3 regions of the Cellulomonas sp. Marseille-Q8402 genome follow, and region 1 is predicted to be linked to each of the others. Evidence: predicted binding sites of a transcription regulator. Region 1 holds the regulator's gene; each other region holds the start of a gene.

The links. The regulator HrcA, encoded in region 1, represses chaperone genes, less so after heat shock. The targets are predictions, from matches to a motif close to TTNGCACTCGNNNNNNNCGAGTGCNAA.
Region 2: a site for HrcA is predicted at 7,241-7,267, ahead of groES (co-chaperone GroES). Genes of this name have one in related genera too.
Region 3: a site for HrcA is predicted at 6,125-6,151, ahead of ACWPWW_RS11205 (Hsp20/alpha crystallin family protein). Genes of this name have one in related genera too.

Annotation. Positions count from the first base shown of each region.
Region 1 is NZ_CBCPLX010000002.1:1,365,795-1,375,936, reverse strand. It holds gene ACWPWW_RS17270 (16S rRNA (uracil(1498)-N(3))-methyltransferase) at 150-917, opposite strand; gene dnaJ (molecular chaperone DnaJ) at 919-2,052, opposite strand; gene hrcA (heat-inducible transcriptional repressor HrcA) at 2,147-3,181, opposite strand; gene ACWPWW_RS17255 (MFS transporter) at 3,237-4,748, opposite strand; gene ACWPWW_RS17250 (DUF3097 domain-containing protein) at 4,798-5,652, shown strand; gene ACWPWW_RS17245 (hypothetical protein) at 5,699-6,643, opposite strand; gene ACWPWW_RS17240 (DUF4870 domain-containing protein) at 6,807-7,181, shown strand; gene hemW (radical SAM family heme chaperone HemW) at 7,353-8,597, opposite strand; gene lepA (translation elongation factor 4) at 8,594-10,142, opposite strand, start outside.
Region 2 is NZ_CBCPLX010000001.1:1,573,004-1,583,145, reverse strand. It holds gene alr (alanine racemase) at 1-1,174, shown strand, start outside; gene tsaE (tRNA (adenosine(37)-N6)-threonylcarbamoyltransferase complex ATPase subunit type 1 TsaE) at 1,171-1,713, shown strand; gene tsaB (tRNA (adenosine(37)-N6)-threonylcarbamoyltransferase complex dimerization subunit type 1 TsaB) at 1,752-2,471, shown strand; gene rimI (ribosomal protein S18-alanine N-acetyltransferase) at 2,468-2,944, shown strand; gene ACWPWW_RS07175 (malonic semialdehyde reductase) at 3,006-3,653, opposite strand; gene tsaD (tRNA (adenosine(37)-N6)-threonylcarbamoyltransferase complex transferase subunit TsaD) at 3,759-4,817, shown strand; gene ACWPWW_RS07165 (glutamate--cysteine ligase) at 4,853-6,001, opposite strand; gene ACWPWW_RS07160 (THUMP-like domain-containing protein) at 5,998-7,203, opposite strand; gene groES (co-chaperone GroES) at 7,405-7,701, shown strand; gene ACWPWW_RS07150 (WhiB family transcriptional regulator) at 8,029-8,331, opposite strand; gene ACWPWW_RS07145 (MerR family transcriptional regulator) at 8,673-9,743, shown strand; gene ACWPWW_RS07140 (response regulator transcription factor) at 9,884-10,142, shown strand, end outside.
Region 3 is NZ_CBCPLX010000002.1:24,132-34,273, reverse strand. It holds gene gcvP (aminomethyl-transferring glycine dehydrogenase) at 1-1,408, shown strand, start outside; gene gcvT (glycine cleavage system aminomethyltransferase GcvT) at 1,405-2,589, shown strand; gene gcvH (glycine cleavage system protein GcvH) at 2,619-2,990, shown strand; gene ACWPWW_RS11225 (LuxR C-terminal-related transcriptional regulator) at 3,238-3,474, shown strand; gene ACWPWW_RS11220 (LysR family transcriptional regulator) at 3,590-4,498, opposite strand; gene ACWPWW_RS11215 (YeiH family protein) at 4,568-5,608, shown strand; gene ACWPWW_RS11210 ((deoxy)nucleoside triphosphate pyrophosphohydrolase) at 5,650-6,084, shown strand; gene ACWPWW_RS11205 (Hsp20/alpha crystallin family protein) at 6,248-6,703, shown strand; gene metE (5-methyltetrahydropteroyltriglutamate--homocysteine S-methyltransferase) at 6,777-9,521, opposite strand; partial or broken gene ACWPWW_RS11195 (methylenetetrahydrofolate reductase) at 9,586-10,002, opposite strand.

The DNA.
Region 1 (10,142 bases):
CCCGCGCCGTCGAGGGTGCACGAACTCACGGACAGATCGCCCCTATCGCGCGAGTTCCTGCACCCTCGACGCGCGCGGCAGCGCAGCAGCGCGCAGCAGCGCGGCAGCGCGCAGCAGCGCGGCAGCGCGCAGGCGCGCGCGGCCCCGGCTCAGCCCCAGCGGCCGAGGCGCTGGGCCAGGAGCGCGAGCGCCACCGGCCCCGCCGTCGACGTCCGGAGCACGTGCGGGCCGAGCCGCACGGTCACCGCGCCGGCCTCGACCAGGGCGTCGACCTCGCGCGCGGAGATCCCGCCCTCGGGCCCGACGACGACGAGCACGTCGGCCGGCGTGCCGGCCGCGGGCAGCGCCGCCTCGGCGAGCGGGACGGTCGCCTCCTCGTGCAGGACGAGCACCGCGCCCCCGGCCTCGACGACCTCCCGGGCGCGCCGCACCAGGGCGTTCCCGTCGGCCGCGAGCGACACCTCCGGGACGTGCGCCCGCCGGGCCTGCTTGGCGGCGGCCCGGACCGTCCCGAGCCAGCGCGCGCGGCTCTTGGCCGCCCGGTCGCCGCGCCACACCACGATGGACCGCTCGGCCTGCCAGGGCACGACGGCGTCGGCCCCGACCTCGGTCGCGGCCTCGATGGCCATCTCGTCGCGGTCGCCCTTGGCCAGCGCCTGCACCAGCACGAGCCGCGGGGCGGGCACCGGCTCGACGACGACCTCGCGCACGCGCAGGTGCACGCCGTCGGGCCCGACGGCCTCGATCTCCCCGACCAGCCGGGTGCCGGCGCAGTCGACGACGTCGACCCGCTCCCCCGGAGCCCGGCGCTGCACGACGCCGGCGTGCCGGCCCTCGGTGCCGTCGAGCAGGTACGAGCCCCCGACGACGGCCGCGTCCAGCGCGCCCGGCTCCGCCAGGAAGACCGGTGCGGTCACCTCAGCGCCCGGAGAGCTTGTCGCGCAGCTTGGCGAACACGCCGCCGCCGGACGCCGACAGGCGCGCGTCGGGGCGCTCCTCCTCGCGCAGCACGGCGAGCTGGCGCAGCAGCTCGGTCTGCTGCTCGTCCAGCTGCGTGGGGACCTGGACGTCGACGTGCACGTGCAGGTCGCCGCGGCCGCCGGCGTGCAGGTGGCCGACGCCGAGCCCGCGGAGCGTGACGACCTGGGCCGGCTGGGTGCCGGGGCGCAGGTCGACCTCCTGCGGGCCGTCGAGGGTGTCCAGCGTGAGCACGGTGCCCAGCGCGGCGGCGGTCATCGGGACCGGCAGCGTGCAGTGCAGGTCGTCGCCCTCGCGGATGAACGTGTCGTGGCGGCGCTCGCGCACCTCCAGGTAGATGTCGCCGGCCGGGCCGCCGGCGGGGCCGACCTCGCCCTGCGCGGTGAGCTTGATCCGGGTGCCGGTGTCGACGCCCGCCGGGACGTCGACCTCGAGCGTGCGACGGGAGCGGACGCGGCCCTCGCCGGCGCACTCGGTGCAGGGCTCGGGGATGACGGTGCCGAAGCCGTGGCACGCGGCGCACGGCTGGGACGTCATGACCTGGCCGAGGAACGAGCGCGCGACCCGCTGGACGGTGCCGCGGCCGCCGCAGACGTCGCAGGTGCGCGGCGACGTGCCCGGGCGGCAGCAGGAGCCGTCGCAGGTCGGGCACACGACGGCGGTCTCGACGGGCACCTCGCGGTGCGTGCCGAAGGTCGCCTCCGCCAGGTCGATGTCGAGCCGGACCAGGGCGTCCTGGCCGCGGCGTGCCCGCGGGATGGGGCCGCGCTGCGCGGCGCCGCCCGCGGCCGCGCCGAAGAACGTCTCGAAGATGTCCTGGAAGCCGAAGCCCGCGCCGCCGCCCATGCCGCCACCGGGCGAGGACGGGTCGGCGCCCATGTCGTACATCCGGCGCTTCTCGGGGTTCGACAGCACGTCGTAGGCCCGGGACACGTCCTTGAACCTGTCCTCGGAGCCGGCCTCCGCCCCGGCGACGTCCGGGTGCAGCTCGCGCGCGAGCCGCCGGTACGCCTTCTTGATCTGCTCGGGCGTGGCGTCGCGCTCGACGCCGAGGACCTCGTAGTAGTCGCTCACTCGTCACTTCCTGTGCGGGTCGGTCGCGCGCGTCGACGCGGGTCGGGGTTGCCTGCTGAACGTGCGCGGGCGCCCGGAGGTGCCCAGCAGCCGCTCATCCGGCGAGGATCCGGGACAGGTACCGCGCGACGGCGCGCACCGTCGCGATGGTCCCGGGGTAGTCCATGCGCAGGGGGCCGACGGAGCCGATCCGGGCGACCGCGGCACCGCCGCCGTCGTCCGGGCCGCCGTACCCGGTGGTCACGAAGCTGGTCTCGACGAGCCCCTCGTGCTGGGTCTCGCGGCCGATCCGGACGGAGACCGCGGCCTCGTCCTCGGACATCTCGGTGAACAGGCGCAGCAGGACGACCTGCTCCTCGAGCGCCTCGAGCACCGGGCTGATGGTGCGGGCGAAGTCGGTCCCGCCGCCCCGGACCAGGTTGGCGGTGCCGGCCAGCACGACCCGCTCCTCGCTCTCGCGGGCGAGCGTGTCCTCCACGACCTGGACCACGGCGCGCACCAGCGGCGCGTCGGCGGGCAGGAAGTCGTCGGACAGGTCGGACAGGACGGCGTCCAGCTCGGCCAGCCGGCGACCGGCCGCGGCGGCGTTCAGCCGCGCGCGCAGCCGGGACACGACGGCGACGTCCAGGGTGTCCGCGAGCTCGAGGGTGCGCTGCTCCACGCGCCCGTGGTCGGTGATGATCACGACGAGCAGGTGCCGCTCCCCGACCGGGACGAGCTCGACGTGCCGCAGCGCGGTCCGCCGCAGCGACGGGTACTGCACGACCGCGACCTGGTGCGTCAGCTGCGCGATCAGCCGGACGGAGCGGTCGACGACGTCGTCCAGGTCGACCGCGTCCTCCATGAACGTCTCGATCGCGCGGCGCTCGGGCGCGGACAGCGGCTTCACGGTCGCGAGGCGGTCGACGAACAGCCGGTACCCCATGTCCGTCGGCACGCGGCCGGCGGACGTGTGCGGCTGCACGATGTAGCCGGACTCCTCGAGCGCGGCCATGTCGTTGCGGATCGTCGCGGGCGACACCCCGAGGGAGTGCCGCTCCACGAGCGCGCGCGAGCCGACGGGCTCCCGCGTGGCGACGTAGTCCTCCACGATCGCCCGCAGCACGTCCAGCCTGCGGTCCTCGCTCATCGCCACCTCCCGACGTCCGGATCCTGCTGGCACTCGATCGAACCGAGTGCCAATTCTACGCGTCCGCCGGCGTGCGCGCGGCGTCCCGCCGCCGCGCGACCAGGTCGACGACCCCGATGACGAGCGCCACGGACACCAGCACCACGGTGATCAGCAGTGCCCGGCCGGCCGCCGCGCTGCCCGCCAGCCCGGACGTGAGCGCCGAGTAGTACGTCGACAGCGCCACGGCGACACCCAGCGCCGACCCCACGCGCTGCCCGACCTGCAGCATGCTGCCCGCCACCCCGGCCCGGTCCAGCGGCACCCGCGCGAGGGTGAGCGTCTGGTTCGGCGCGATCACCAGCCCGCTGCCCGCCCCGGTGACCAGCTGCGTCGCCGCCACCGCGAACCCGACCCCCGGCGGGTCCACCAGCCGGATGGCGATGTCGGTCCCGATCAGCCCGACGACGACCATCGCGAGCCCGACCACGACGACGGCCCGGCCGTGGGTCGCGACCAGCCGCCCGGACTGCTGGGCCGCGACGGCCGACGCGATCGCGAACGGCATGCCGACCAGCCCCGCCTGCAGCGGCGTGAACCCCGCGATCTGCTGCAGGTACAGCGTGGTGACGAGGAACACGGCCGTGAACCCCGCGAAGTACGCCATGCCGAGCAGCGCGCCGTTGCGGAACGACGGCTCCCCGATCACGCGCGGGTCGAGCACGGCAGCGCCCGTCCGGCGCTGGTAGCCGCGCTCCCAGAGCACGGTGGCGACCGCGAGCACCGCGGCGACGGCCAGCCACCACCACCGCGTCGGGTCGTCGCCGCCCTCGCCCGTCGTCGTGACGAACGGCACCATCACCGCGGCGGTGGCCAGGGCGATGAGCGCCAGCCCGGGCACGTCCAGCCGCGGCCGCCCGTTCGGGCCGAGCACGCCCCGCGGGGCGCCCGGCGCCCGCCGCGGCAGGAACCGCACCGCGAACGGCAGCACCACCGCGATCACCGGCACGTTGACGAAGAACACCCACCGCCAGCCGTGCTCGGCGCCCGCCACCTGGATGATCAGCCCGCCGAGCAGCGGACCGAGCGCGGTGGACACCCCGATCGTCGCGCCGAAGTACCCGAAGGCCTTGCCGCGCTCGGGCCCGGAGAACAGCTGCTGGATGGTGCCGACCACCTGCGGGTTCAGCAGGCCCGCGCTGACGCCCTGCAGCAGCCGCATCCCGGCCAGCACCTCGTCCGACGGCGCCAGCCCGGCACCCAGGCTGGTCAGCGCGAAGCCGGTGAGCCCGATCAGGAACAGCGCACGCCGGCCGCGCGCGTCGCCCAGGCGGCCGGCGGGGACCAGCACCAGCCCGAACGCCAGCGTGTACCCGGCGACGATCAGCTGCAGCTGGCTGGCGCCCGCGTCGAGGCTGCGCTCGATGGACGGCAGCGCCACGTTGACGATGGAGACGTCGAGCATCGTGATGAACCCGATCGCCAGGCAGACCCCGAGGGCCCGCCAGCGGTGCGGGTCGGGCTCGGGGCGGTCGCCCGGCGCGGGGGCGGAGGAGGCGGAGGGGTGCTGCGCGGGGCTCGACGTCACCGTCGTGTCGTACCACGGCGGCGCCGGGTCGGCACCTAGGCTGCCGCGCGTGACCGACCGCTACGGACCCGACGTGCTCGCCGCCGCCTCCCCCCGCACGCACCGCCGACCGACCTCGACGCCCGTCCCCGCCGACCGCGGGCTCGTCGTCGAGGAGGTCACCACCGGCTGGGTCGGTGCCGTGGTCCGCGTCGAGAAGTCCGGCGGCGAGCACGTCGTCGTGCTGGAGGACCGGCACGGCAAGACCCGCACCTTCCGGCTCGGGCCGGGGTTCTGGGTGGACGGCAAGCCGGTCGAGCTCACGGCGCCGAAGGCCGCCCCGGCGCAGACCGGCCCCCGGCGCACCGCGTCGGGGTCGCTCGTGGCCGCCGACCAGCGCGCCCGGGTCGCCATCGGCAGCCGGATCTGGGTCGAGGGCAAGCACGACGCCGAGCTCGTCGAGAAGGTCTGGGGCGACGACCTGCGGGCGGAGGGCGTCGTCGTCGAGCTGCTGGACGGCGTGGACAACCTGGTCGACGCGCTGCGCGACTTCCGGCCGGGGCCGGGCAAGCGGGTCGGCGTGCTGGTCGACCACCTGGTGCCCGGGTCCAAGGAGCAGCGCATCGCCGACGAGGCGGTGCGGGCCGTGCCCGCCGGAACGCTGCTGGTGCTCGGCCACCCCTACGTCGACGTGTGGCAGGCCGTGCGGCCGGCGCGCGTGGGGCTGACCGCGTGGCCGACCATCGAGCGCGGCACCGAGTGGAAGCGCGGCATCCTGCGCGAGCTCGGCTGGCCCGCCGACGACCAGGCCGACGTCGCCCGCGCCTGGCAGCGGATCCTGCGCAGCGTGCGCAGCTACGCCGACCTGGAGCCGTCGCTGCTCGGCCGGGTCGAGGAGCTCATCGACTTCGTGACGGCCCCCTGACGCGCGACGGCGCCGCACCTCCGGAGGTACGGCGCCGTCGGACGCGTCAGGGTGCGACGGGCTCGTTCTGCAGCCGGCGGTAGACGTAGGTCGTGGCCAGGAGGCCGACCGGGAACGACACCAGCTGGCCGACGCCGCACAGCGCGCTGCCGACCAGGTTCGCGGCGTACACGCCCAGGAACAGCAGGACGACGGTGCCGAGGTTGCGGTTCACCAGCGTGAAGCTCGCCTTGAGGGCGTCCACGGGCGACATCCGCTTGTCGATGACGAAGAACAGCGTGAACTGCGCGAAGAAGGCGAAGACCAGCCCCGGGATCACGAACAGGAACGACCCGATCGCCGTGCCCGCGCCGACGAGCAGCGCCGCCAGGACGATCTTGCCGAAGTCGTCGAACGTGAAGAACGTGCCCACCTCGACGCGGCGTCCCGCGGCGACCTCCAGCGTCGCGCGGATGACACCGGCCTGCATGAACGCGCCGAGCAGCATGGCGACGGCGAACACCAGCAGGTAGCCGAACACGAGCCCGAACCCGGCGCCCGTGCGCAGCTCGCCGGTGTCCGGGTCCACGCCGATCGCGACGCTGCCGACCGTGATCGCGAACAGGACGGCCGTCACGACGGCGATCACCACGAGGTACGCGAGCACGCCGAGCAGGAACGGGCCCACGTTCTGGGTGAACTTGTTCCAGCCCCAGGTGAACGAGTCCCCGACGGCCGTGCCGGCGTTCGGGGCGCCGTACGGCTGCTGCGCGTACGGCTGCTGGCCGTATGGCTGGCCGTAGGGCTGCTGCTGGCCGTAGGGCTGCTGCGGGGCGTACGGGTCCTGCTGGCCGTACGGCTGGCCGTAGCCGGGGGCGGCCGGCGGCGGGTACGCGCCGGCGGGCTGCTGCGGCGTGCCGGGCTGCTGCGGCGTGCCGGGCTGGGACGGCGGCGTCGGAGGGGTCGACGAGTCGTCGTCGCCCGCCGGGTTCGTGCCGGGGTTCTCGGTCATGGCGTCCCTCCAGGGTCGGACGTCGTTCGCCCGTCGCGTCAGAGAACCGAAGGCTGCGGGTACCTGTCAAGGCACGTTCGCCCTGGAAGACGGGGACGAACCACCCGGCAGTGCCGCTACGCTGCGCTCGCCGTAGCCCTGTTCCCCTTCGTTGAGGAGACCCATGTCGTACGACGCCCCGCAGCCGCCCGCAGCGGCCCAGCCGCCGCTGCGCCCCGACGAGGAGCGCACCTGGTCGCTGCTCGCCCACCTCGGCGGGATCCTGTTCAGCGTCATCGCGCCGCTCGTGATCTGGCTGGTCTTCAAGGGCCGCGGCCCGTTCCTGGACCACCACGCCAAGGAGGCGCTGAACTTCCAGATCACGGTGCTGATCGCCTACGTGGCCGCCTGGATCCTCACCACCGTGACCTTCGGCCTGCTGTTCTTCCTGCCGTTCGTCGTGGGGATCGTGGGCCTGGTGTTCGCGATCCTCGCGGCCGTCGCCGCGAACAAGGGCGAGTGGTACCGCTACCCGCTCACGCTGCGCCTGGTGAAGTGACCCGCGGGCACTGACCCCGCCGCACGCGAGGGCGTCGCTCCCCCCCGGGGGCGGCGCCCTCCGCGCTGCGCCTGCGACCGCCGCCGAGGTCGTCACTCCTGCACGAGGTCGTCCCGCAGACATGACGACCTCACGCCGATGTGACGACCTCGCGGGCCGCCGCGCCTCGCGTCAGTCGGCGAGGGCGCGCACGACCGCATCCGCCAGGAGGCGGCCGCGGCGGGTCAGGCGCACGCGCTGTCCCGGGACGTCGCCGCGGCCGAGCGCCGAGCGGGCGTCGACCAGGCCGTCGGCGACGAGCCCGGCCACGCGGGTGCGGGCCGGCAGGCTCAGCTCGTCGATCGGCAGGCCCTCGTCCAGCCGGACGCCGAGCATGACGCGCTCGAGCTGCGCGGACGCGTCCTCGACGGTCTCCCGTCCCGCGGCCGGGCTCTCCCCCGCCGCGAGCCGCGCCGCGTAGGTGCGCGGGTGCTTGACGTTCCACCACCGCACGCCGCCGACGTGGCTGTGCGCGCCGGGCCCGACGCCCCACCAGTCGTCGTTCCGCCAGTAGGCCAGGTTGTGCCGGCACGCGTCCGCCGGCGTGCGCGCCCAGTTGCTCACCTCGTACCAGTGCAGGCCCGCGGCGGTCAGCAGGTCGTCGGCGAGCTCGTACTTGGCGGCCTGGTCGTCCTCGTCGGGCAGCGCCAGCAGCCCGCGCTTGACCTGGACGGCCATCTTGGTGCCCTGCTCCACGACGAGCGCGTACGCGGACACGTGGTCCACGCCGGTCGCGAGCGCGGTCTCGAGCGAGGCGCGCCAGTCGTCGAGGGACTCCCCCGGCGTGCCGTAGATCAGGTCGAGGGACACGGCGAGCCCGGCGTCCCGCGCCCAGCGCACGACGTCGGGGATCCGCCGCGGGTCGTGCGTGCGCTCGAGGGTCGCCAGCACGTGCGGGACCGCCGACTGCATGCCGAACGACACCCGCGTGAACCCGCCGCGGCGCAGCTCGGCGAGCGACTCGGGCGTGACGGAGTCCGGGTTGGCCTCGGTGGTGACCTCGGCGTCGTCGGCGAGGCCCCACGCGTCGCGTACGCCGTCGAGCATCCGCACCAGGTCGGACGCCGGCAGCACCGTCGGGGTGCCGCCGCCGACGAACACCGTCGACGCGGGGCGCGCGGGCAGCCCGGCGGCACGGGTCACGCGCGCGCCGAGGGCGATCTCCGCGAGCGCCGTGTCCGCGTACGACGCCTGGGAGGCGCCGCCGCCGAGCTCGGTCGCGGTGTACGTGTTGAAGTCGCAGTACCCGCAGCGCACCGTGCAGAACGGCACGTGCAGGTACACGCCGAACCCGCGGCCCGCGGCGCCGTCGAGCACCGCGGCCGGGAGGGCGCCGTCCGCCGGGGCGGCGTCGCCGTCCGGGAGCGCAGGGCTCACTTCTTCTTCGCGTCCTTGGCGTCCTTGGGTGCCGCGGCGTCGGAGGACAGGGCGGCGATGAAGGCCTCCTGCGGCACGTCGACCCGGCCGATGGTCTTCATGCGCTTCTTGCCCTCCTTCTGCTTCTCCAGCAGCTTCCGCTTGCGGGTGATGTCGCCGCCGTAGCACTTGGCGAGGACGTCCTTGCGGATGGCGCGGATGGTCTCGCGGGCGATGACGCGCGAGCCGACGGCGGCCTGGATCGGCACCTCGAACTGCTGGCGCGGGATCAGGTCCTTGAGCTTCGACGCCATCATCACGCCGTAGGAGTAGGCCTTGTCCTTGTGCACGATCGAGCTGAACGCGTCGACCTGCTCGCCCTGCAGCAGGATGTCGACCTTGACCAGGTCCGCGACCTGGTCGCCCACGGGCTCGTAGTCGAGGCTCGCGTAGCCGCGCGTCCGGGACTTCAGCTGGTCGAAGAAGTCGAACACGATCTCCGCGAGCGGCAGCGTGTAGCGCATCTCGACGCGGTCCTCGGACAGGTAGTCCATGCCGAGCAGGTCGCCGCGCTTGCCCTGGCAGAGCTCCATGATCGCGCCGATGAACTCGCTGGGCGCGAGGATCGTCGACTTCACGACCGGCTCCCGCACCTCGCGGATCTTGCCGCCCGGGAACTCGCTCGGGTTGGTCACCGTGACGACCTGGCGGTCCTCCAGCGTCACCTCGTAGACCACGTTGGGCGCGGTCGAGATGAGGTCGAGGTTGAACTCGCGCTCGAGCCGCTCGCGGATGATCTCGAGGTGCAGCAGGCCGAGGAACCCGACGCGGAACCCGAAGCCCAGCGCGACCGAGGTCTCGGGCTCGTAGTTGAGGGCGGCGTCGTTGAGCTTGAGCTTGTCGAGCGCGTCGCGCAGCACCGGGTAGTCGGAGCCGTCGATCGGGTACAGGCCCGAGAACACCATCGGCTTCGGGTCGGAGTACCCGCCGATCGCCTCGGTCGCCGGCTTGCTCGCGTTGGTGACGGTGTCGCCGACCTTCGACTGGCGCACGTCCTTCACGCCGGTGATCAGGTAGCCGACCTCGCCGACGCCGAGGCCCTTGGTGACCACCGGCTCCGGGGAGATCACGCCGATCTCGAGCAGCTCGTGCGTCGCCTTGGTCGACATCATCGCGATCCGCTCACGCGGGTTGAGGTTGCCGTCCTTGACCCGCACGTAGGTGACCACGCCGCGGTAGGTGTCGTAGACGGAGTCGAAGATCATCGCGCGGGCGGGGGCGTCCGGGTCGCCGACCGGGGCCGGGACCAGCTGCACGATCCGGTCCAGCAGCGCCTCGACGCCCTCACCGGTCTTGCCCGACACCCGCAGGCAGTCCTCGGGGTCGCCGCCGATCAGGCCGGCGAGCTCCTCGGCGTACTTCTCGGGCTGCGCGGCCGGCAGGTCGATCTTGTTCAGCACCGGGATGATCTGGAGGTCGTTCTCCATCGCCAGGTACAGGTTGGCCAGCGTCTGCGCCTCGATGCCCTGCGCCGCGTCGACCAGCAGCACCGCGCCCTCGCACGCC
Region 2 (10,142 bases), on a different contig from region 1:
CGTCGACCTCGGGGCCGTGCGTGCCAACGCGCGGACCCTCGGCGACCTCGCGCCGTCGTCCCAGGTGATGGCCGTCGTCAAGGCGGACGCGTACGGGCACGGGCTGCTGCCCGTCGCCCGGGCCGCCGTCGAGGGCGGGGCCACCTGGCTGGGCGTCGCGCAGGTGACCGAGGCCCTGGCGCTGCGCGCGGGCGGCGTCACCGCACGTGTGCTCACCTGGCTGTACGCGCCCGGCGCGCCGCTGGCGGAGGCGGTCGCCGCCGACGTCGACCTGTCCGTCGCCGCGCCCTGGGCGCTGCGCGAGGTCGCGGACGCCGCGCGGGCGACGGGCCGGACGGCCCGCGTGCACCTCAAGGTCGACACCGGCCTGGGCCGCAACGGGTTGCCGCCGGAGGAGCTGCCCGCGGTGCTGGACGAGGCGCTGCGGCTGGAGGCGGAGGGTGTCCTCGCCGTCGTCGGCATCTGGTCCCACCTGGCGTTCGCCGACGAGCCGGGCCACCCGACGCTGCACCGGCAGGCCGACGTGCTGCGCGCCGCCGCGGCCGCCGCCGAGGCGCGTGGCGCCCGGTTCGAGGTCCGGCACATCGCCGCGTCCGCCTCCACGCTGACCGACCCCGAGCTGCACCTCGACCTGGTCCGCCCCGGGCTCGCGCTGTACGGCCTCACCCCGGTGCCGCAGCTCGGCGGCCCGGAGCGGTTCGGCCTGGTGCCGGCGATGACCGTCGAGGCCGAGCTCGCGAACGTCAAGCGGCTGCCCGCCGGGCACGGCGTGTCCTACGCCCACCACTACGTGACGCCCGCCGACACGACGGTCGGCGTGGTGCCGCTCGGCTACGCGGACGGGGTGCCCCGGCACGCGTCCGGGCTCGACGGGGCACCGGGCGCGCCGCTCGGCGTGGGCGGACGCCGCCTCGCGATCGCCGGGCGGGTCTGCATGGACCAGGTCGTGGTCGACCTCGGCCCGGGTGCGACGGAGGTCGCCGGCGACCGCGTGGTGCTGTTCGGGACCGGCGCGGACGGCGGCCCGACGGCGCAGGACTGGGCGGACGCGGCGGGCACCATCAGCTACGAGATCGTGACGCGGCTCGGTGCCCGGGTGCCGCGCGTGTACGTGGACGGCGGCCGCGCGCTGCCGGTGGAGGACGCGGTGCGCGTCGAGCAGGAGGTGTCGTGAGCGAGCAGGTGGACCTGGACGGAGCGGTCGCGGAGGTGACCGTCGAGCTGGCGGACGCGGACGCCACCCGGGAGTACGGCGCGGCGCTGGCGGGCCTGCTGCGGGCCGGCGACCTCGTCGTGCTGACCGGCGACCTCGGCGCGGGGAAGACCACGCTGACCCAGGGCATCGGCACGGGCCTCGGGGTCCGCGGCGCGGTCGCCTCCCCGACGTTCGTCATCGCCCGGGTGCACCCGCCGCTGGCCCGCGCGGACGGGTCCGGCGTGGCGCTGGTCCACGTGGACGCCTACCGGCTGGGCTCGCTCGACGAGGTGGACGCCCTCGACCTGGACGCCTCGCTGGACGAGTCCGTGACCGTCGTCGAGTGGGGCGAGGGGCTCGTCGAGTCGCTGGCCGACGACCGCCTCGAGGTCGCGCTGCGCCGCCCGCGCGGTGCCCGCTCCGCCGAGGACGACCCCGAGGACGCCGCGGCCGGCGTCCGGACGGTGACCGTCCGCGCCCGCGGCGACCGCTGGCGCGGCGTGCCGCTGCCCGCCTGACCACCAGCCCCTCATCCCGACCGACTGAAGGATCCCCGGTGCCCGTCCTCGCGCTCGACACCTCTGCCGCCGCGTCCGCCGCCGTCGTCGACGACGCCGGACGCACCCTGGCCACCCGCTCCTCCGGCGAGACGCGCCGGCACGCGGAGGCGCTGACCCCGCTGCTCGACGCGGTGCTCACCGAGGCCGGCGTCGCGCGCACGGACCTGACCGCGGTCGTCGTCGGCACCGGGCCGGCGCCGTTCACGGGCCTGCGCGTCGGGCTGGTGACGGCCCGCACCCTCGGCCTCGCGCTCGGCATCCCGGTGCACGGGGTGTCCTCGCTGGACGCGCTCGCGCTGGCGGCCGTCGCCGGCGGGCTGCCCGGGTCGGACCCGGAGACCGCCGACCCGGAGCTGCTGGTCGTGACCGACGCCCGCCGCAAGGAGGTCTACTGGGCCCGGTACCGGGCGGTGGTGGGCGCGGGGACGGCACCCACGGTCGAGCTGGTCGACGGTCCGGGCGTGGACACCCCGGCCGCGGTCGCCGCCGCCGGCAGCGACGGGCTGCACGTCGTCGGTGCAGGCGCGGACCTGTACCCCGACCTGCTCCCGGCGGCCCCGGGGGCGCCGACGGTGGTCGACCCGGCTGACCTCGGCCGTGTGGCGCTGGCCCGGCTGGCGGTCGGCGGCCCGGGGCTCGTGCTCGGCACCGAGCCGCTGTACCTGCGCCGCCCGGACGCCGTGCCGCCGGCCGCGGCCAAGCGGGCGCGCGCGTGACGGACGCGGACGTCCTGCTCCGCCCGCTCGTCCCGGCCGACCTCGATGCGCTGGAGGCGATGGAGCAGGCGCTGTTCGGCACGGGCGCGTGGTCGCGCCGGGCGCTCGCGGAGGAGCTCGACGGGCCGGGCCGCTGGTACGTCGGGGCCGAGGACGTCGGCTCCGGGGAGCTGGTCGGCTACGCCGGGCTGTGGTTCGACGGGTACGACGGCCAGGTGATGACCATCGGCACGCGGCCCGACGCGCAGCGCCGCGGCGTCGGCCGCCTGCTGCTGGACGCGCTGCTGGCCCGCGCCCGGGAGGTCGGCGCGGGCGACGTGCTGCTCGAGGTGCGGGTCGACAACGAGCCGGCGCTGCGGCTGTACGAGCGGGCGGGGTTCGAGCGGTTCGGCCGGCGCAAGGGGTACTACCAGCCGGAGAACGTCGACGCCTGGACGATGCGCCGCCGGGCTGCCCTGCCCGCGCACGACTGAGGGCCCCCGCCGGACCGGGTCGGTCGGCGGGAGCCCTCGGGGGCGGGCGGGTCCGCGGTCGTCAGACGGTGCGGGCGACGTCCTCGAAGTCGAGGCGGCCCTGGCGCGGGTGCGACGCCGGCATGCCGAGGTCCTCGAGGTCGGCGGGCGCGGAGCCGACGTTCGCGACCATGATCGAGCGCCACGCGGTGCCCGCGAACAGGTCGGCGTCCAGGCCGGCCGCGTCGAACCCGGTCATCGGCCCGACGTGCAGCCCGGCGGCGCGCAGCCCGACGATGAGGTAGCCGGCCTGCAGGAACGCGTTGTCGCGGGACATCCGGGCACGCATCTCGGTGGCCCCGGCGAAGTTGTCGCGGGCGCCCGCCATGTGCGGGGCCAGGCGCGGCAGCTGCTCGTGGAAGTCGAGGTCGGCGGCCACGACGATGCTGAGCGGGGCGCGCTGGGTCTTGGCCTTGTTGCCGTCGGCCATGTGCGAGACCAGGCGCTCGCGGGCCTCGGGGGATCGGACCAGCAGCAGGCGCAGCGGCAGGGAGTTCAGCGCGGTCGGCCCCCAGCGCACGACGTCCCAGACGGCGCGGATCTGCTCGTCGGTGACGTCGCCGTCGGAGAACGTGTTCACCGTGCGGGCGTCACGGAAGACCAGGTCGACGACCTCCTGCGGCACGCGCAGCCCGGTCGGGTCCAGGGTGGTGGCGGTGTCAGTGCTCATGCTTCGTTGAATTCACAACCATCGCCGGGCATTCCAGTTGCCTCGGTGAACCGTGTCACACCCCGTCGCACCGGACCGCCGGGCGGGCGACCTAGGATGGGGACCATGCCCGAAGCGCCGCTCGTCCTGGGGATCGAGACGTCCTGCGACGAGACCGGGGTCGCCCTGGTCCGCGCCCACCCCGACCGCAGCGAGCTGCTGGTCGACGCCGTCGCGTCGTCCATGGACGAGCACGCGCGGTTCGGCGGGATCATCCCGGAGATCGCGTCCCGCGCGCACCTCGAGGCGATGATCCCGACCGTCGAGCGCGCGCTGGGCACCGCCGGCGTCACGCTCGCGGACGTCGACGCCGTGGCCGTGACCGCCGGGCCAGGCCTGGTCGGCTCGCTCACGGTCGGCACCGCCGCCGCCAAGGCGCTCGCGTACGGTCTCGGCGTCCCGCTCTACGGGGTGAACCACGTGATCGGCCACGCCGCGGTCGACGAGCTCGTGCACGGGCTGTTCCCCGACCGCGTGATGGCGCTCGTCGTCTCCGGCGGGCACTCGAGCCTCCTGCTCATCGACGACGTCGTGACCGGGGTCCGCGAGCTCGGCTCCACGCTCGACGACGCCGCGGGCGAGGCCTTCGACAAGGTCGGCCGCCTGCTCGGCCTGCCGTATCCCGGCGGCCCGCACATCGACCGGCTCGCGCGCGAGGGCGACCCGACCGCGATCCGGTTCCCCCGCGGGCTCACGGCCGCGAAGGACCAGGCGAAGCACGCCACCGACTTCTCGTTCTCCGGCCTGAAGACGGCCGTCGCCCGCTGGGTCGAGGCCCGGCAGGACGCGGGGGAGGAGATCCCGCTCGAGGACGTCTCGGCGTCGTTCGCCGCCGCCGTCGCCGACGTGCTCACGGCCAAGACCATCGCGGCGTGCCGGGCGCACGGGGTCGACACGCTCGTGGTCGGCGGCGGCTTCTCCGCCAACTCGCAGCTGCGGGACCTCGCGGCCGAGCGCTGCGCCGCGGCCGGCATCGACCTGCGGATCCCGCCGATCAAGTACTGCACCGACAACGGCGCGATGATCGCCGCCCTCGGCGCGGCCGTCGTGCGGCGCGGGCTGCCGGCGTCCGACTTCGGCATCGGCGTGGACTCCACGATGCCGCTGGAGACCGTCACCGTCTGAGGCCCACCGTCCCGACCGGCACCGCTCGGGACGGGTCAGAGCGGGCGGCCGGCGCGCATCTCCGCCACCAGGGACGCCACCACCGCGTCGAGCTCGCCGGCGTTGCGCCGGGCCACCGCCCGCTGCCGCTGGTACGAGGCGCCCTTGCGCAGGATCACCCGCACCGCGTCGAGCTCGGCCGAGCAGCCCAGCCGGGCCGCCACCGGCTCGAGGTCGACCAGCAGCCGGCCCACGGCGTCGGTGACCAGCTCCTCGTCGCCCGCGGCGTTCGTGATGATGATGGCGTCCATGCCGTAGCGCGCCGAGCGCCACTTGTTCTCCTGCGCGAACCACGGCGGGATCGTCGGCAGCGGCTCCCCGCGGTCCAGCAGCGTGGAGAAGTGCTCGACCAGGCAGTGGGTGAGCGCGGCGAGCGCCGTGACCTCGAGCAGGCTCGGCAGCCCGTCGCAGATCCGGGTCTCGACGGTGCCGAACCGCGGCGACGGGCGGACGTCCCAGCGCACCTCGTCGAACGCGTCGATCACGCCGGTGTGCAGCATGTCGCCGACGTACGCCTCGAGCTGGTCCCAGCGCTCGAACTGGAACGGCAGCCCCGCGGTCGGCAGCTGCTGGAACATCAGCGCCCGGTTGGAGGCGTACCCGGTGTCCTTGCCGCCCCAGAACGGGCTGGACGCGGACAGCGACTGCAGGTGCGCGAAGCAGGTGAGCAGGGCCCGGGAGATCGGGAGCACCTTGTCCCGGTCCTCGACCCCGACGTGCACGTGCACCCCGTAGATGAGCATCTGCCGGCCCCACCACTGCGTGCGGTCGATCAGGGTGGCGTACCGCTGCTTGTCGGTGACCTTCTGCTGCGCCCAGCGCGCGAACGGGTGCGTGCCCGCGCTCATCAGCTCGACGCGCAGCGGGTCGGTGACCGTGCGGACCTCGTCGACGGCGCGCTGCAGGTCGGCGCCCGCCTCGCCGACGGTCCGGCACACGCCGGAGACGACCTCGACCGTGTTGAGCAGCAGCTCCTGGCGGATCGACGGGTGCTCGCCGCCGCCGGCCGGGCGGACGGCGTCCAGCACGGTGCTGGCGACCTGGCGCAGGTCGCCGGAGTCGGCGTCGACCAGGGCCAGCTCCCACTCGAGGCCCACGGTCGACCGCTCCGAGGAGGCGAACGGCAGCCGGGCCGGGGTGGTCACGCGGGGCCGCCCACGGGCTCGACGACGAGCACCTGCTGCTGGCCCGCGACTCGGGTGAGGACGACGGTCGCCGGCGCCGACCCGCGCAGGTCGAGCTGGCGGCGCAGCTGCTCGGGGACGACGGCGGTGCCGCGCTTCTTGATCGTCAGCGACCCGACGTCCCGCTCGCGCAGGTACGCCCGGAGCCGCTTGAGGCCGAACGGCATCTGGTCGAGCACGCGGTAGGCCGTCGCGTAGGGGGTCGCGTGCAGCGCGTCGGAGGTCACGTAGGCGATCGTGCGGTCCACGAGCCGACCCTGCACCTCGGCGGCGGCCTCCGCCACCAGCCCGGCGCGGATCACGGCGCCGTCGGGCTCGTACAGGTAGGCGCCGACCGCGCCGACCGGCGGGTGCGCGTGCTCCTCGGCGTCGCCCGCCCGCAGGACCGCCGACCCGCCGCCGGAGCCCAGCAGCAGCGCCGACCTGCCGGGGCCGTCGGGGGCGAGCGGGCCGAACCACAGCCCGAGCTCGACGACGTCGCCGTCGACCGACACCCACTGCGCCTCCGCGTCGTCCGGCAGCGCGCTGTGCGGCACGCCGGGGCCGAGCTTCAGGCCGAGGGCGGGTACGCGCTCCCGGACGGCGAGCACCGCGTCCAGGGGCGGCGCGTACGCGGCGGGGTCGTGCACGCGGCTGCCGCCGGAGGTGCGCCGGGCGGGGTCGGCGTACACGCCGTCGACGCCCTCCGCCGCCAGGTCGACCGCGAGGCCGTCGCCGTGCCGCACCTCGGCCTCGGGGAAGTGCCGCAGGTTCACGGTGGCCAGCGCGGCCGTCGTCTCGTCGGCGTCGACCGCCAGGACGCGCAGGCCGACCCCGGCGAACGCCATCGCGTCCGCGCCGATGCCGGACGTGAGGTCCGCGACCCGCTCGACGCCGGCCGTGACGTACCGGCGGGCGTGCTGCGCGGCGACGACGAGCCGGGTCGCCTGCTCCAGGCCGGCCGGGGTGAAGAGCATGCCGTCGGCGAACTCGCCGAGCTTGTCGTGCGCCTTGGCCCGCAGCCGCGACTGCGTCAGCGCGGCGGCGACCAGGTCGGCGTCGAACCCGCTCCGGCGCAGCCGCTCGGACAGCGCCATCGCCTGCTGCTCGTCGTAGGGCGGCAGGGTGGACAGGAGGGCCCACCCCTCGGGGCTGAGCAGCTTCGCGAGGCCGGACGCGTCCATCCCGCGATCCTTTCACGTGTCCGCCGAGAGGGGATCGCTGGCACTCGCCTTGACCGAGTGCTAACCGCTTCCTAGAGTGCTGATCGGCACTCTCGCGAGTGCCGAGAGCACCTGACGGCCGCCGGCACCCGCGACGACGGCCGGCCGGACGGCGCGACATCAGACAATCGGCAGAACTCACACGCGAAGGGGAGGTCCGCTGTGTCGGTCTCCATCAAGCCGCTCGAGGACCGGATCGTCGTCAAGACGCTCGAGGCGGAGCAGACGACCGCCTCCGGTCTGGTCATCCCGGACAGCGCCAAGGAGAAGCCCCAGGAGGGCGAGGTCCTGGCCGTCGGTCCCGGTCGCATCGACGACAACGGCAACCGCGTCCCGCTCGACGTTGCCGTAGGTGACAAGGTCATCTACAGCAAGTACGGCGGCACCGAGGTCAAGTACGACGGCGAGGAGTACCTGATCCTCTCCGCGCGCGACATCCTGGCGGTCGTCACCAAGTGACGCCCTCCGCGCGCTGAGCCGGCGACGAGCCGGCGAGCCGTACGAGGCCCCCTCCGTCCGCGGAGGGGGCCTCGTCGTGTCTGCGGGCTCGGCGCACGCGCCCGAGGTCGTCACACGTGCGCGAGGTCGTCACTCCTGCGGGACGACCTCGTGCCGGAGGGACGACCTCGCGCCGGAGTGACGACCTCGCGCCGGAGGGACGACCTCGCGCCGACGGGAGGACGGCGCAGAGCGACGACGAGGCCCCCACCGCATGCGGTGGGGGCCTCGTCGTCGTTGATGGTGACCCGGCGGTATCGCACCGCCGTGGGTCACCACGTCCTGGGGTCAGACCACCTGGGCCTGGGTCTTGCCGGCGCGGCTCGCGAGGAGCGCCGAGCGCTCGTCCTCGGAGAGCCCGCCCCACACGCCGTACGGCTCGCGCACGGCCAGCGACTGCTCGCGGCACTCGTTCAGCACCGGGCAGCTGGCGCAGATCGCCTTGGCCGCCTCGGCGCGGCGCCGGCGGGCGGCGCCCCTCTCGCCCTCGGGGTGGAAGAACAGGTCCTGGTCGGCGTCGCGGCACGCACCCTGGTACTGCCACTCCCAGAGCTCCATGACGGGTCCCGGGAGGCGGGAGATCTCGGCCATGTGGTCCTCCATCCGTACGACGACCGGGGGTCGTCGGGCGACTCGTGCTTCGGTGACAGCTCCTCCGCGGATCTCTGGGACCGAGGTCCCGGTCTGACCCGGTGGACTGCGCTGATGAGGACAGTACAACCGCTTCAGGAGTTGTTCAAGACCGTGTCGCAATCCGGTCGGAAGTTCGTGCTCCCGCGGGTCTGACCAGGGCTGGCGCGATTCGCGCGCCGGGCTGACGCGTTTCGGCCCACCGCTGACGCGGTTCCGCCAGTCGGCCGCTGGAAACCGCGCCAGATCCCCGGCACAATCGACGCAGGCGCCGCACCGACGGCGGGGACGAGACGGACGAGATGCAGCACACCGAGGACGACCGGCCGACCGGCGACGCCGGGGACGACGACCGGAGCGTCGGCGACGGCGACCTCGGCGACCTCGACGGGCCGATCCTCACGGTGGCCGCCGTCGCCGCGCGGCTGGGCGTGGCACCCGCGACGCTGCGCACCTGGGACCGCCGGTACGGCCTGGGTGCCTCCGAGCACTCCGCGGGCGGGCACCGCCGGTACAGCGCGGGCGACCTCGCCCGGCTGATGGCGATGCGGTCCCTCACGCTCGACGGCGTGCCCCCGTCGGACGCCGCGCGGCTGGCCCGTGAGGGGACGTCCACGCCCGCGCCGGCGCCGGGGTCGACCCGCCACCTGGCCGCCGTGCCCGACGGCGCGGGCGGGCCCGCCGGCGCGGACCTCGCGGACGACGTGCCCGGGCCGGGGGAGCAGCCCGCCGCCCCCGTGCTCCCGGCTCCGCGGCCCGACCGCCCGGCCACCCCGACGTCCGTCATCGACGCCGCCCTGCGCGCCGACGCCGCGGGCGTGGCACGGCTGCTGGCGCTCGCCCCGGAGGAGGACCTGGTCCGCTGGTGGTCCGACCTCGTCGCCCCGGCCCGGGCCGGCGTGGCCGCGCGCACGGTGCTGGCCCGGCCCGGCGACGAGCCGGACGCCCTCGTCGTCGCGGCCGCGCTCGCCGTCCTGCGGCAGCGCTCGGGCCGCGTCCCGGGGCACCCGTCCCAGCGGCGCATCGTCCTGCTGCTCGCGGCGCCGGGTGAGCCCCGCCCGCTCTCCCTGCACGTGCTCGCGGGCGCGCTGGCGGACGCCGGGGTCGACGCCCGGGTCGTCGCGGGCCCAACCGGGCGGCACCGGCTGCTGGAGATCGCGGCCATGACGTCGCCGTCGGCGGTCGTCCTGTCGAGCGAGCTGCCCGCCCCCGACCTGGCCCTCGTCGCCGCCGTCGCCGACCAGCACCCCGACCTGCCGGTGTTCGTGATGGTGCCCGACGGGGCCGCCGACGCCGTCCCGCTCGGGCGTCAGGTGCACCGCGTCCGGACGGTCCCCGGCCTGGTCCACGAGGTCGTCGCGGTCTGCGGCTGAGACGAACTGTGACCCCCGGACGCTAACGTCGGGCCCGATCCGGCCGATACAGGAGGGAAGCCGGATCCGCCAGGGTCCTGGCACAGGCTGGAAGGCGGAGGTCGATGGCTGGCGTCGTGGTGTGCCACGGATCGACGGCGGTGCGTGAACGCATCGTCCTCACGGCACTCGGTGTGCCCTCGTTGGCACCGGTCCGCGCTGCGGCCTCCGTGGACGAGCTCGTCACGCTGGCGCGGCGCGTGCCGCCGACCATCGTGCTGCTGGACGCGCACCTGCCCTCCCCGGGTCCGGTCGAGGCGATCCGCCGCCTGCGGGCGGTGCCGTCGCAGTCGACCGTCGTGATGCTGGCCGTGCCGGGCGACGAGATCGCGCTGGACCGGGCCATCGCGCTCGGTGCCC
Region 3 (10,142 bases), 1.3 Mb from region 1:
GCTCGGCTCCTGCACGATGAAGCTCAACGCCACCGTGGAGATGGAGGCCATCTCCTGGCCCGGGTTCGCGGGGCTGCACCCGTTCGTGCCCGCGGAGCAGGCCGCCGGGTACGCCGAGCTGATCGGCGACCTCACGACGTGGCTCGCGGAGATCACCGGCTACGCCGCGGTCTCCGTGCAGCCGAACGCCGGCTCCCAGGGCGAGTTCGCCGGCCTGCTGGCGATCCGCGGGTACCACGAGGGCCGCCGGGCCGAGCAGCTGGCCGCGGGGGCGACCGACGTCCCGGTCCGCGACGTCTGCCTGATCCCCGCCTCCGCGCACGGCACCAACGCCGCGTCGGCCGCGCTGGCCGGCATGCGCGTCGTCGTCGTGGCGACCGCCGAGGACGGCTCGGTGCAGCTGGACGACCTGCGCGCGAAGCTCGACCAGCACGGCCCGCGGGTCGCGGCGATCATGATCACCTACCCCTCGACGCACGGCGTCTACGAGGAGGACGTGCGCGAGGTCTGCGACCTGGTGCACGCCGCGGGTGGCCAGGTCTACATCGACGGCGCCAACCTCAACGCGCTGGTCGGGCTGGCCCGGCCGGGCGAGTTCGGCGGCGACGTGTCGCACCTCAACCTGCACAAGACGTTCTGCATCCCGCACGGCGGCGGCGGCCCGGGTGTCGGCCCGATCGGCGTCGCGGCACACCTGGTGCCCTACCTGCCCGCGACCGACGCGGTGTTCACCGGGGTCACCGACGGCGGCTCCGCCCCGGCCGTGTCCGCCGCGCCGTTCGGCTCGGCCGGCATCCTGCCGATCTCGTGGGCCTACGTGGCGCTGATGGGCGGCGACGGCCTGCGCCGCGCCACCGAGACCGCGGTGCTGTCCGCCAACTACCTGGCCTCGCGCCTGGCGCCGCACTTCCCGGTGCTCTACACCGGCCCCGCCGGGCTCGTCGCGCACGAGTGCATCCTCGACGTGCGCACCCTCACCAAGGAGACCGGCGTCACCGCCGAGGACGTCGCGAAGCGGCTGATGGACTACGGGTTCCACGCCCCGACGCTGTCCTTCCCGGTCGCGGGCACGCTCATGGTCGAGCCGACCGAGAGCGAGGACCTGGGCGAGCTCGACCGGTTCGTCGAGGCGCTGGTCGCGATCCGCGGGGAGATCGACGCGGTGGCCGCCGGCCGGTGGCCCGTCGCGGAGTCGCCCCTGCGCGGCGCCCCGCACACGGCGTCGGCGCTCGTCGCGGACGACTGGGACAAGCCCTACGGCCGCGAGCTGGCGGCCTACCCCGTCGCGAGCCTGCGCGCCGGAAAGTACTGGCCGCCGGTCCGGCGGATCGACGGCGCGCACGGGGACCGCAACCTCGTCTGCGCCTGCCCGCCCGTCGAGGCCTACGCCGAGGAGCCCGCGCTGTGACCGACCCGATCACCACCACCGAGGTCCCGGCGACGGACGAGGCCACCGGCGTCGTGCTGTCGCCGCTGCACGCCGAGCACGTCGCGCTCGGCGCCACGATGACGCCGTTCGCCGGCTGGATGATGCCGCTGCGCTACGCGGGCGACCTGGCCGAGCACCAGGCCGTCCGCACCGCGGCGGGCCTGTTCGACCTGTCGCACATGGGCGAGCTGCACGTGGACGGCCCCGGTGCCGGGGCGGGCCTCGACACCGCGCTGGTCGGGAACATCTCCGGGCTCGCGGTCGGCCGCGCCCGCTACACGATGGTCGTCCAGGAGGACGGCGGCATCATCGACGACCTCATCGTCTACCGGCTGGCCGAGACGTCGTACCTGGTGGTCGCGAACGCGTCGAACGTGACCGTGGTCGCCGAGGCGCTGGCCGAGCGCCTGGCGCCGTTCGAGGCCTCGCTGACGGACCGCTCGCTGGAGACCGCGCTGATCGCCGTGCAGGGGCCGCGCGCCGCGGACATCGTCACCGGTCTCACCGAGGCCGCGCAGGTCGAGGCCGTGCGGGGCGTGCGGTACTACGCCGCCGTCGCCGCGACCGTCGGCGGCGTGGAGGCCCTGGTGGCCCGCACCGGCTACACGGGCGAGGACGGGTTCGAGCTCTTGGTGCCCGCCGCGGCCGCACCGGCGCTGTGGCGCGACCTGCTCGCCGCGGGAGCGCCGCTCGGCCTGGTCCCCGCCGGCCTGTCCGCGCGCGACAGCCTGCGCCTCGAGGCGGGCATGCCGCTCTACGGCAACGAGCTCGACCGGACGACGGCGCCGCACGATGCCGGCCTCGGCCGCGTGGTCCGCCTCGACAAGGTGTCCGCCGACGGCACGCCGCTGCCGTTCGTGGGCCGCGAGGCGCTCGCCGCCCGCGCGCACGCCACGCCGTCGCGCGTGCTCGTCGGCCTGGTCGGCTCCGGCCGCCGCGCCGCCCGGCACGGCTACGAGGTGCTCAGCGGCACCGCCGACGACGCGGTCGTGGTCGGCCGGGTCACCTCGGGCGCGCCGTCCCCGACGCTCGGCACCCCGATCGCGATGGCCTACGTGACCCCCGAGCTCAGCGCCGTCGGCACCGAGCTCGCCGTCGACGTGCGCGGCCGCCACGAGCCGGTCCGCGTCGTCGCGCTGCCGTTCTACCAGCGCGCCTGAACCCCGACCCCCAGAACCCGGAGAGCACCATGAGCGACGTCCCCGAGAACCTGCAGTACACCGCCGAGCACGAGTGGATCGACGGCGCCGAGCCCGCGACCATCGGCATCACCAAGAACGCCGCCGACGCCCTCGGCGACATCGTCTACCTGGAGCTGCCCACGGTCGGCAGCGAGATCGCCGCGGGTGCGGTCGTCGGGGAGGTCGAGTCGACCAAGTCGGTGTCGGAGCTGTTCTCCCCGGTGTCCGGCACCGTCGTCGAGGTCAACCAGGAGGCGGTCGACGAGCCGTCCGTCGTGAACAGCGACCCCTACGGCGCCGGCTGGCTGTTCCGGGTCGACGTCACGTCGACCGGCGCGCTGCTCACCGCCGACGAGTACGCCGCCACGATCACGGGCTGAGACGTACCCGAACGGCGGTTAGCCCGTTCGGGTGGTTCTGCCGCGGGCCCGGGGATACCGCTTGCCGGGCGATGACCTGGGCCTTCGGCAGTAGCACACGTCCCACGTCCGGCGCATCCTCCGGTACCCCCCAGAAATGGGTGAGATTCGAACTGCGATGGCGGCGGCCACACTTGCCGATCAACCGGTAGACGGCAGCCGGGTATCCCAGCAGCCGGTACTCGTCGCACGCAGACCGGAGGACAGCATGGCCATCCTGGAGATCGCCCCCACCACCTCCAGCATCCTCGGCGAGCCGCTCACCACGCGTGAACGGGTCGTCCTGGCCGAGCTGGCAGAGGACGTGACGCTGGAGGACATCGCGCGTCGCCTGTTCGTCACCCGCAACACGGTGAAGTCCCAGGTGCGCTCGGTGTACCGCAAGATCGGCGTCTCGACCCGCGCCGAGGCCGTCGCCTGGGCGACGGCAGCCGGCATCCGCTGACCAGCCCGCCGGCCCGCGCCGGCGCCACCCGCCCGCCCGGCTCGCCCCGGGCAGACGGGCACGCACGCACCAGGCCGCGTCCCGCCGACCACGGCGGGCCGCGGCCTGCGTCGTCTCAGCCCGTCACCCGGACGACGTGCGCGGCCAGGTCCCGGACCGGCGGCGTGGGCCGGCGCGAGCGCGCCCAGACCATGCGGAGCGTGCGGCTCAGGTCGACACCCTCGACCGGGACCGCGAGCAGGTCGCCGCGGGCGATCTCGTCGGCGACGGTCAGCCGGGACAGCACGGCCGCCCCGGACCCGCCGCGGACGACGTTCTTCACGGCCGAGGTCGAGCCCAGCTGGGCCGGCGACCCCGACAGCGGGTGCCCGGCGGCGGCCAGCGCACGCTCCAGCACCGCGCGCGTGCCCGACCCGGCCTCGCGCACGGCCAGGGGTGCTCCGCTCAGGTCCGCCGCGGTCAGGGGGCGTCGGCGGCGCGCCCACGGGTGGCCCGGTGCGACGACCACGACCAGCTCGTCGTCACCCACCGAGCGGGCGTGCAACCCCTCGGCCACGTCCGGGCCCTCGACGAAGCCGAGGTCCGCGCGACCGTGCAGCACCGCGTCCATCACGTCGCGCGAGTTCGCGACCACCAGGTCCACCACCGCCGCGTCCGCGGGCCTGGAGGCCAGCCAGCCCGGCACCAGGTACTCCGCGACGCTGAGGCTCGCCGCGACCCGGACGCGCCCCTGCTGGGCGGTGCGCAGGGCCCGCACCTCCCGCTCCAGCGCGTCGGAGGCCGCGAGCACGTCCCGCGCCCGCCCGAGCAGCGCCGTCCCCGCCGCGGTGAGGCGCGTGCCTGACGACGCGCGGGCCACCAGCGTCAGGCCGGTCTGCCGCTCGAGCCGGCGCAGGCCGGTGCTGACCGAGGGCTGCGCCAGCCCGAGCGCCCGGGCGGCGCCGGAGAGCGAGCCGTGCGCGTCGACGGCGTCGAGGAGCTCGAGGGCGCCCAGCGGGATGCGCCGTTCCGGCTCCGTGTCCATAGCCTCAGGCTAGAGCCAGCCAGGCAGGTCGGCGTTCCGCCGGCCGCCCGGGCCCCGCACCGTAGGAGGGTGCCTCCCGTCCCGCCCGGTGTGTCCGCCGCCACCCGCACCGTCCCGCGCCGCGTGCTCGGCCTCCACCGCGCGGTCCTGCCCGGTCTCGCGGTCGCCCTGGTCGTCGGCGCCGCGTGCCTCGGGCTGACCGCCGTCGTGCCGGTGCTGCCCGGCCTGCTGCTGGCGATCGTCCTCGGCGCCGTCGCCCGGTCGGCCGGTCTGCTGCCGGCGGTCCTGGAGCCGGGCCTCGCGTGGACGGGCCGCCGGGTGCTCCGGGCCGGCGTCGTGCTGCTCGGGCTCCAGCTGTCGCTCGGCGACCTGCTGGGCCTGGGGCTGGGGGAGGTGGCCGTGCTGCTGGTGACCGTCGCCGCGACGTTCGGCGCGACGCTCTGGCTGGGGCCCCGGCTGGGCGTCGGGCGGCGGCTGACGCTGCTCGTGGCCACCGGGTTCTCGATCTGCGGTGCCGCGGCCGTCGCCGCGATGAGCCCGGTCGCCGACGCCGACGAGGACGAGGTGGCCACGGCCGTCGCGCTGGTGACCGTGTACGGCAGCCTGGCGCTGGTCGCGATCCCGGTGGTGTCCGGGGTGCTGGGGCTCGCCGACCGCACGGCCGGGCTGTGGGCGGGCATGTCGGTGCACGAGGTCGCGCAGGTCGTGGCCGCGGCCGGGACGGTGTCGGCGGCGGCGCTGTCGGTGGCGGTCGTGGCCAAGCTGGCCCGCGTCGTGCTGCTCGCGCCCCTGGTGGCGGGCGTCGGGCTGAGCCGCCGCCGGTCCGCGCCCGTCCGGACGTCCGGTGCCCGGCCGCCGCTCGTCCCGCTGTTCGTCGTCGGGTTCGTCGTCGCGGTGGCCGTGCGGTCCGCGGGCCTGGTGCCCGACGCCGTGCTGCCGGCCGTGAAGCCGGTGACCACCCTGGCGCTCGCCGCGGCGATGACGGCGCTCGGCACGCAGATCGACCTCGGCCGCCTGGTGCGGACGGGTGGTCGGCCGCTCGCGCTCGGCGCGGTCGCGACGCTGGTGGCCGCCGGGGTGAGCCTGGCGGGCCTGCTCGTCGTCGCCTGACCGCCACGCGCCGGGCACCGACCCCTGGCAGACTCGGCCGCATGAAGCCGCCCGTCCTCGTCGTCGCCGCCGCCCTGGTGGACGATCTCGACGCCCCCCGCGCGCTGCTCGCCGCCCGGCGCCGGTCGCCCGCGAGCCTCGCCGGCCGCTGGGAGTTCCCCGGCGGGAAGGTCGAGCCGGGTGAGCGGCCCGAGGACGCGCTGCACCGGGAGCTGCGCGAGGAGCTCGGCGTCCGGGTCGCCCTCGGTGGCGAGCTGGCCGGGCCCGACGACGGGTGCTGGCGGCTGAGCGACACCTACGTCATGCGGCTGTGGCTGGCCGAGGTCGCGTCCGGGGTCCCCGAGCCCCTGGTCGAGCACGACGAGCTGCGCTGGCTGCCGAGCGGGCAGTGGCGCGCCGTGCCCTGGCTGGACGCCGACGTGCGCATCGTCGAGGCGCTCAGCGAGGCCGTCGAGGGTGACGCCGCGCGCGTCTGACCAGCACGTTCACCTCTGGGCGAACACCCTGGGCCTCGATCTGGCACTCGGCACCCGAGAGTGCTAGAACATCTCTCGTAGCCCTCTCGGCGCGGCCGCGCCGGGGCAGCACGGTCCCGGACCGTCCGGGACCGCGTGGACGCTTCCGAGGAGGTGACGGGCTGTGGCTACGCGATTCGACCCGTTCCAGGAGATGGACCGGCTGATGGGCCAGGTGCTCGGCTCGCAGCGTGCCGCCGCGACCATGCCGATGGACCTGTTCCGCGCCGGCGACCACTACGTCCTGCACGTCGACCTGCCGGGTGCGGACCCCGGGACCATCGACGTGAACGTGGACGACCGGACGCTGACCATCCGCGCCCAGCGCACGGCGCGCACGGAGGACGGCGTCCAGTGGCTCGCCAAGGAGCGCCCCGTCGGCACCTACGCGCGGCAGCTGACCGTCGGCCGCGGGCTCGACCTGGACGCCATCTCCGCGTCGTACGCCGACGGCGTGCTCACGCTCACCATCCCGGTGGCCGAGGAGGCCCGGCCGCGCCGCATCGAGGTCAGCACCGGTGGGACACCGGCGACCATCGAGAGCGCGGGCGCGTCACGCGAGGCGCACGCGTCCGCCTGACCCGCCGCCCGGCCACCACGCCGACGCCCCGGCCCCCTCGGCGCGAGGGGACCGGGGCGTCGGCGCGTGCGGGTCAGGCCGTCGGCACCGCCAGCGACGACCGCACGGTGCGGGTCGCCGCGAGCACGTGCTCGAGCGTCGGGGTCACCTCGGCGTACCGGCGGGTCTTCAGGCCGCAGTCGGGGTTGACCCAGAGCTGCGCGGGGTCGACCACGCGGACCGCCTCGGACAGCAGCTCGGTCACCTCGGCCTCGCTCGGGACGCGCGGGGAGTGGATGTCCCACACGCCCGGCCCGATGCCGCGGGGGTAGCCCTCGCTGGCGATGTCGCCGAGGATCTCCATCTTCGACCGGGCCGCCTCGATCGACGTCACGTCGGCGTCGAGCCCGTCGATCGCGCCGAAGATCTCCCCGAACTCGGAGTAGCAGAGGTGCGTGTGGACCTGCGTGTCCGGCCGCACGCCCGAGGTGGCGAGGCGGAACGCGGCGACCGACCAGTCGAGGTAGGCGGCGTGGTCGTCGGCACGCAGGGGCAGCAGCTCGCGCAGGGCGGGCTCGTCGACCTGCACGATCGCGGTGCCCGCGGCCTCCAGGTCCGCGATCTCGTCACGCAGGGCCAGCGCCACCTGGTTCGCGGTGTCGGCCAGCGGCTGGTCGTCGCGCACGAACGACCAGGCGAGGATCGTCACCGGGCCGGTGAGCATGCCCTTGACGGGCTTCGCCGTGAGCGACTGCGTGTACGTGGTCCACGGCACCGTGATCGGCGCGGGGCGCGAGACGTCGCCCCAGAGGATCGACGGGCGGGTGCAGCGGGAGCCGTACGACTGCACCCAGCCGTGCTGCGTGACCGCGAACCCGTCGAGGTTCTCGGCGAAGTACTGGACCATGTCGTTGCGCTCGGGCTCGCCGTGCACCAGGACGTCCAGGCCGATCTCCTCCTGCAGCGCGACGACGCGGCGGATCTCCGCCTTCATCTCGTCCTCGTACTGCGCGGCGGTGAGCTCGCCACGGCCGAACGCCGCGCGGGCCACCCGGATCTCCGGCGTCTGCGGGAACGACCCGATGGTCGTCGTCGGCAGCACCGGCAGCTGCAGGCGCTCGGCCTGCGCGGCGGCTCGGTCGGCGAACGCACCGCGCCGGAACGCCTCGGACGACAGACCCGCCAGGCGCTCGCGGACCTCGGGCCGGACGACACCCGCGGCCTCGGCGCGGGACCGGCGCGCGTCGGCCGCGGCCAGCAGCTCGGCGTGCACGGCCTCGCGGCCCTCGGTCAGGCCCGTGGCCAGCGTGACGACCTCGGCCGTCTTCTGGTCGGCGAACGCGAGCCAGGAGCGCAGCGTCGGGTCCAGCTGCGTCTCGTCCTCGACGTCGTGCGGCACGTGGAAGAGCGAGGTCGACGTGCCGATGGACACCTGGCGGGCACCCAGCCCCTCCAGGCCCTCGAGGGCACCGAGCGCCGCGTCGAGGTCGGCGCGCCAGATGTTGTGCCCGTCGACGACGCCGCCGACCAGCACCTTGCCCTCCAGGCCGGGTACCGGGCCGGCCGGGGCGGCGCCCCGGACCAGGTCGAGCGCCAGGCCCTCGACGTCCGTGCCCGCCAGCACGGGGAGCGCGTCGCGCAGGTCGCCGTACGGCGCGGCGACCAGGATCGCGGGCCGCTCGGCGGCGGGCAGCTCGGTCGCGAGCACCCGGTAGGCCTCGGCCGCGGCGCCGAGCAGCCGGTCGGCCGGGACGCCGGTCGAGTCGGACACCAGGGCCGGCTCGTCCAGCTGCACCCACGTCGCGCCGGCGCGGGCCAGGTCGCGCAGCAGCTCGGCGTACACCGGCAGCACGTCGGCCAGGCGGTCGATGGGCAGGAAGCCCTCGGGGGCGTCCTCGGTCGGCTTGGCGAGCGCCAGGAACGTCACCGGACCGACCAGCACCGGCCGGGTGAGCACGCCGTCGGCCAGCCCCTCGGCCAGCTCGCGGACCGGACGGTCGCTCGCGTACCGGAAGGTCGTCGCGGGGCCGATCTCCGGCACCAGGTAGTGGTAGTTCGAGTCGAACCACTTGGTCATCTCGAGCGGCAGGTCGTCCCCGCGGCCGCGGGCGACCGTGGAGTAGCCGGCGAGGTCGAGGCCGCCGTCGGCGGTGGTCAGGTCGGCGAACCGCTCCGGGACCGCGCCGAGGACGGCCGCGGCGTCGAGCACGTGGTCGTAGAACGAGAACGCGCTCGGGATCGCGGGCAGCGTGGTGTCCAGGCCGAGCCCGGCCAGACGGGTGCGGGTACGGCGGCGCAGGTCCGCGGCGGTCGCCTCGACCTCCTCGGCGCTCGCGCGCCCGGCCCAGAACGCCTCCAGGGCCTTCTTGAGCTCGCGGCGCGGCCCGATCCGGGGGGAGCCCAGGACGGTGGCGGCGGGGAACGGGTGGGTCTGGTGCTCGGTCATCTCTCGCCTCGGCCTGGTGGGGACAGGGGTCAGGGTGGTCGTGGGGGCCGGTTCGACGCGGCTGTGGGCGGTGGGGCCGTCTCCGCCCAGGCCGGCACCGGCGAGCAGGTCCAGCGCGGGACCGTGGGTGTTGAACGTGTACAGGTGCACGCCGGGCGCGCCGCCGTCCAGCACCGCGTGCACCAGGTCGACGCCGAGCCGGGTGCCGGCCCGGTGCCGCCGGGCGACGTCCGCGGGGTCGTCCGGGTCGAACGCGTCCAGGCGCGCCAGCACGTCCGCGGGGACCGGGACGCCGGTCGCCTGCTGGACGCGGCGCAGGCGGGCCGGGTCGGTCATCGGGATGATCCCCGGGACGATGGGGATGGTCACCCCCGCGTCGCGGGCCAGCGTCACCAGGCTCGGCGTACGACCCGGCGTCGTAGAACACCTGCGTGATCGCGAAGTCCGCACCGGCCTGCTGCTTGGCCAGCAGCGCCTCGACGTCCTGCTGCAGCGTGCCGCCCGAGCCGGCGTTGCCGCGAGGGAACGCGGCCACCGCGACGGACAGCGGCCGGGAGGCGGCGCGCACCGCCTGCGCCGGGCTCGACGCGCACCGGCGCCGCTCGATCTCCCGGAGCAGGCCCACGAGCGCGCTCGCGGTCGGCAGGCCGTCGGGGTGCGGCTCCCACGAGTGGTCGGCCGGCGGGTCGCCCCGCAGCGCGAGGAACGAGCGGACGCCCTCGTCCAGGAACTCCTCGATCGTGTCGGCCAGGTCCTCGCGCGAGGTCCCGACGCAGGTCAGGTGCGCGATCGGCGTCAGCGACGTCTCGCGCAGCAGCCGCCGGACCAGCGCGCGCGTCGTGCGGCGGGTGCTGCCCGAGGCGCCGTAGGTCACGGACACGAAGTCCGGGCGCGCCGAGGCCAGGCTCCTGCACCGTCGCCCACAGGCGCGGGGCGGCGTCCGGGTTCCGCGGCGGGAACAGGCTCGAACGACACCGTCGGGCGGTCGACCGCGCCGAGGCCGTCCGCGACCAC